Regions from separate parts of the Neorhizobium sp. DAR64862/K0K3 genome, predicted to be linked through region 2. Evidence: predicted binding sites of a transcription regulator. Region 2 holds the regulator's gene; the other holds the start of a gene.
What was found. The regulator HrcA, encoded in region 2, represses chaperone genes, less so after heat shock. The targets are predictions, from matches to a motif close to GTTAGCACTCNCNNNNNGNGAGTGCTAAC.

Region 1 (2,473 bases), 390 kb from region 2:
CGGAAAGGCCAAATCCTGCTAGCGCAAAGAGATCGACGTGGCGAACCTCTCTGAACAGAACATGCAGGCCGAACCAGATCGCGAGGTTGAGGATGACGCCGACGACCGCGGCGGTGATGGCCGACAGCGCGCCCGATAAAAGGGCGTTGCCGCGCAGGCGCTCGATCAGGGGCGCGCCCGCAAAGATGAAGACGAAGCTCGGCACGAAGGTTGCCCAGGCAACAAGCAGGCCGCCGATTATTCCGCCTGTGACGGGGCCGAGACCGGACGCTTCCCGGAAGCCGACGAGGAAGCCGACGAAGGACAGAACCAGCACGAGCGGACCCGGCGTGGTTTCGGCAAGCGCCAGTCCGTCCAGCATCTCGCCCGGCTTCAGCCAGCCGTAATCGGCGACTGCAACCTGCGCCACATAGGCCAGCACCGCATAGGCGCCGCCGAAGGTGACCAGCGCCATCTTGGAGAAGAAGGCGAACAGACTGGAAAGGCTGTCCGGGGCACCGAAGACCCAGAGCACCAGGACAGGCGACTGCCAGACGAGGATCCAGAATGAAAGCGTCGCGATCGTGCGGGCGATACCAGGTGTTTTCGCGCAGGGAGGACTGTCCTCTTTGGCGACGCTGTCTTGCGGTTGCTGCCCCCCTGCCCGAGTCATCAGATAGCCTGCGAGACCGGCCGCAAACACGACGAGCGGAAACGGCAGACTGAAGAAGAACAGGGCGATGAAGGCGGCGGCCGCGACACCACGCAGAAAAGTGGTTTTTAGCGTGCGGCGCCCGAGGCGGATCACGGCTTCCACCACGATCGCAAGGACGGCGGCTTTCAGGCCGAAGAACAGGCCGGCCAGCCACGTCGCATCCTGATAGAGGACATAAGCTGCCGAAAGCCCCAGAATGATTGCAAGGCCGGGAAGCACGAAAAGCAGGCCCGAAACGATACCGCCGCGCACGCCGAACAGCAGCCAGCCGATATAGGTTGCCAGTTGCTGCGCTTCCGGACCGGGCAGCAGCATGCAGTAGTTGAGGGCGTGCAGAAACCGCTCTTCCGAGAGCCAGCGTCTTTCTTCCACCAAAGTCTTGTGCATCATGCCGATCTGTCCGGCAGGCCCTCCGAAACTGAGAGCTCCGATCCGGGCAAACACGGCCACGAGCTCACGAAAGCTCGGCGCTGCGCCCAGGTTTTGGTCGTTAAGCGTATTCTGCATGGCCGCTCCTTGAGCCCTGAATTTTTCAAGCCCGTTCTTGACTCAGCTCGCAGCCATCCTTATCTCGGGTCTCGTTAGCACTCTCGATAGATGAGTGCTAAACGTCACTCCGCGGGTCCTTGAGACCCGTCCATGTCATTTGATCGAGGGATTAGACAATGACAAGCACCAATTTTCGCCCCCTGCACGACCGCGTTGTAGTCAAGCGCGTCGAGTCTGAAGAAAAGACCAAGGGCGGCATCATCATTCCCGATACCGCCAAGGAAAAGCCAGCTGAAGGCGAAATCATCGCCGTTGGTCCTGGCGCCCGCGACGAAAGCGGCAAGCAGGTTGCACTCGACGTCAAGGTCGGCGACCGCGTTCTGTTCGGCAAGTGGTCGGGCACCGAAGTCAAGCTCGATGGCGTCGACCTTCTGATCATGAAGGAAGCCGACATCATGGGCATCATCGGCTGATTTTAGCCGACTGCTCTTCTTCCAATATTTGCTGACACCCCTTTTCAGGAGTTCCCAACATGGCAGCTAAAGAAATCAAGTTTGGCCGCACCGCGCGCGAAAAGATGCTTCACGGCGTCGATATCCTCGCTGACGCAGTGAAGGTCACGCTCGGCCCCAAGGGTCGTAACGTCATCATCGACAAGTCCTTCGGCGCTCCGCGCATCACCAAGGACGGTGTTTCGGTCGCCAAGGAAATCGAACTTGAAGACAAGTTCGAAAACATGGGCGCCCAGATGGTCCGCGAAGTTGCTTCGAAGACCAACGACATCGCCGGCGACGGCACAACGACTGCTACCGTTCTTGCACAGGCCATCGTTCGCGAAGGCAACAAGGCCGTTGCAGCCGGCATGAACCCGATGGACCTGAAGCGCGGCATCGATCTCGCCGTTGCAGAAGTCGTCAAGGATCTCCAGGCCAACGCCAAGAAGATCTCGACTTCGGAAGAAGTTGCACAGGTCGGCACGATTTCGGCAAACGGCGACGCACAGGTCGGCCGTGACATTGCTGAAGCCATGCAGAAGGTCGGCAACGAAGGTGTTATCACCGTCGAAGAAGCCAAGACCGCTGAAACCGAACTCGAAGTCGTCGAAGGCATGCAGTTCGACCGCGGCTACCTGTCGCCTTACTTCGTGACCAACCCGGAAAAGATGGTCGCCGATCTCGACGACGCTTACATCCTTCTGCACGAAAAGAAGCTTTCGAACCTTCAGGCCATGCTGCCTGTTCTCGAAGCTGTCGTTCAGACCGGCAAGCCGCTCCTGATCATCGCTGAAGA
Region 2 (2,473 bases):
GTCCTTCTTGTCTTCAGCCGCCGCTGCTTCAACCTTCGGGCCGCCCTTGGCGACGCCGACCATGGCCGGGCGCAAGACGCGTTCGCCAATGATGAAGCCGGCCTGGACGACCTGCATGACAGTGTTGTTGGGTACGTCCGCATTCGGGATCTCGAACATGGCCTGATGGAAGTTCGGATCGAACTTCTCGCCTTCGGCATCGATCTTCTTGACGCCGTGCCGCTCGAGTGTCGACAGCATGCCACGCTCGGTCATTTCGACGCCTTCAAGCAGGCTCGTCAGCGTCGCATCGGCTCCGGCACGCTTGTCTGCCGGAACAGTGTCGAGCGCGCGGCGCAGATTGTCCGAGACGGCCAGCATGTCGCGGGCAAAGCCCGAGACGGCGTAGGACTTGGCATCCTTTACTTCACGTTCGGTGCGGCGGCGAAGGTTGTCCATTTCAGCGGCAAGCCGCATGAAACGATCGCGCAGATCGGAATTTTCGGCCTTGAGCACATCGATCGGATCGGGCTCCTGCGCGAAGAAGGCTTCCCCTGCGCTCTGATCGGCGGCGTCTTCGAGAGCGGACGCCACGGCTTCCGCCGTGTTTTCGACAGCAGCTGCGTCAGGTCCGTTCTTCTTGGTTTCGTCGGTCATGACGGTCTCCGGTGCGTATTGGAATCTGGAAGGGTGGTTGCGCCCGATATCGAGGTTCGGGGCGAAAAAATCAAGGCCTTGGGAACATCCTAGCGGGATAGCCTTGCAAGCAGCTGCGCCGTGTAATCCACCATGGGCACGATGCGCGAGTAATTCAGCCGGGTTGGGCCGATCACGCCGACCGCGCCGACGATGCGTTCCTCGCCGTCACGATAGGGCGCAACGATGAGCGAGGAGCCGGACAGGGAGAATAGTTTGTTTTCCGAACCGATAAAGATCCGCACGCCCGGTCCCTTTTCGGCAAGGTCGAGGATCTCGATCAGGCTGTCCTTCTTTTCGAGATCGTCAAACAGCAGACGCAGCCGATCGAGATCGCTGACGTCAGCCAGACCTTCGAGAAGATTTGCCCGGCCGCGTACGATGAGCTGGCCCGGCTTTCCGTCCTCCTGATCACCAGACCAAAAAGCCAGACCACGCTCCACCAGATCATGCGACAGCGTGTGAAGCTCGCTTGCGACCTGTTCCTTCAGCATTTTCATCTGGCCGCGGAATTCCGGCAGCGTTTGGCCGGCGAGATGCGCGTTGAGGAAATTTGCGGCCTCGCCGAGCTGCGACGAGGTCACGCCTGCGGGCAGGTCGATAATCCGGTTCTCCACCTGATTATGATCGCCAACAAGGACGGCCAGCGCCTTGGTGGGCTCCAGGCGGATGAACTCGACATGTTTGAGGACGGGATCGTTCTTGGCGGTGATGACGATGCCGGCGCCGCGCGAGACGCCAGACAGCATCAGGCTTGCATCGGCCATCAGGTTTTCGAGCGTCTGATCGCGATCCGGCGGACGGATCTGCCGGTCGATGCTGGCGCGGTCTTCTTCCGAGAGATTGCCGACCTGCATGAAGGCATCGACAAAGAACCGCAGCCCTGTCTGGGTCGGCATGCGGCCTGCACTGATATGCGGCGAGTAGATGAGGCCGAGCTCTTCCAGATCGCTCATGACATTGCGCACGGAGGCTGGCGAAAGCGACATGGGCAGAAGTCGCGACAGATTGCGCGAACCGACCGGCTCGCCGGATTCCAGATAGCTTTCCACGATGCGGCGAAAGATTTCCCGCGAACGATCATCAAGCACGGAGCCGTTGTCGCGACCCGTCAGTCCCGGAAATACCATTGGCCCCTTTACCATCCTGCTGATCTCATCTCCCAGATATAGTCGCTCACTTGCGCATCCGCAAAAGGGAAATTCTTTGCAAATGACGGCTCCGAGCCTTAGAAGGCGGAAACAATAATTTAGGGAGTGACGGATGCGGCCTTCAGGCAGACAGACAAATCAGATGCGCAAGATTTCGTTCGAGCGCAATTTCTCCAAGCATGCCGAGGGCTCCTGTCTCGTCAAGTTCGGCGATACCCATGTTCTGTGCACCGCAAGCCTTGAAGAAAAGACGCCGCCGTGGCTGCGCAATTCCGGCAAGGGCTGGGTCACCGCCGAATATGGAATGCTGCCGCGCGCCACCGGCGACCGGATGAAGCGCGAGGCTGCGACCGGCAAGCAGGGTGGCCGTACCCAGGAAATCCAGCGCCTGATCGGCCGTTCGCTGCGCGCCGTGGTCGACCTTTCCGCGCTTGGTGAAAAGCAGATCACCATTGACTGCGACGTGATCCAGGCCGATGGCGGCACCCGTACGGCGGCCATCACCGGCGGCTGGCTGGCGCTGTATGATTGCCTGAAATGGATGGATACCCGCTCGATGATCAAACTCGACAAGGTTCTGAAAGACCATGTCGCGGCGATCTCGTGCGGCATCTTTGCAAGCCAGCCGGTCATCGATCTCGACTATC

Region 1: the regulator HrcA is predicted to act here: its motif matches at 1,275-1,303, upstream of groES (co-chaperone GroES).

Annotation. Positions count from the first base shown of each region.
Region 1 is NZ_CP191449.1:2,379,753-2,382,225, forward strand. Features, by position in the region: gene chrA (chromate efflux transporter) at 1-1,201, opposite strand, end outside; gene groES (co-chaperone GroES) at 1,360-1,656, shown strand; gene groL (chaperonin GroEL) at 1,716-2,473, shown strand, end outside.
Region 2 is NZ_CP191449.1:2,765,751-2,768,223, forward strand. Features, by position in the region: gene grpE (nucleotide exchange factor GrpE) at 1-636, opposite strand, end outside; gene hrcA (heat-inducible transcriptional repressor HrcA) at 726-1,805, opposite strand; gene rph (ribonuclease PH) at 1,939-2,473, shown strand, end outside.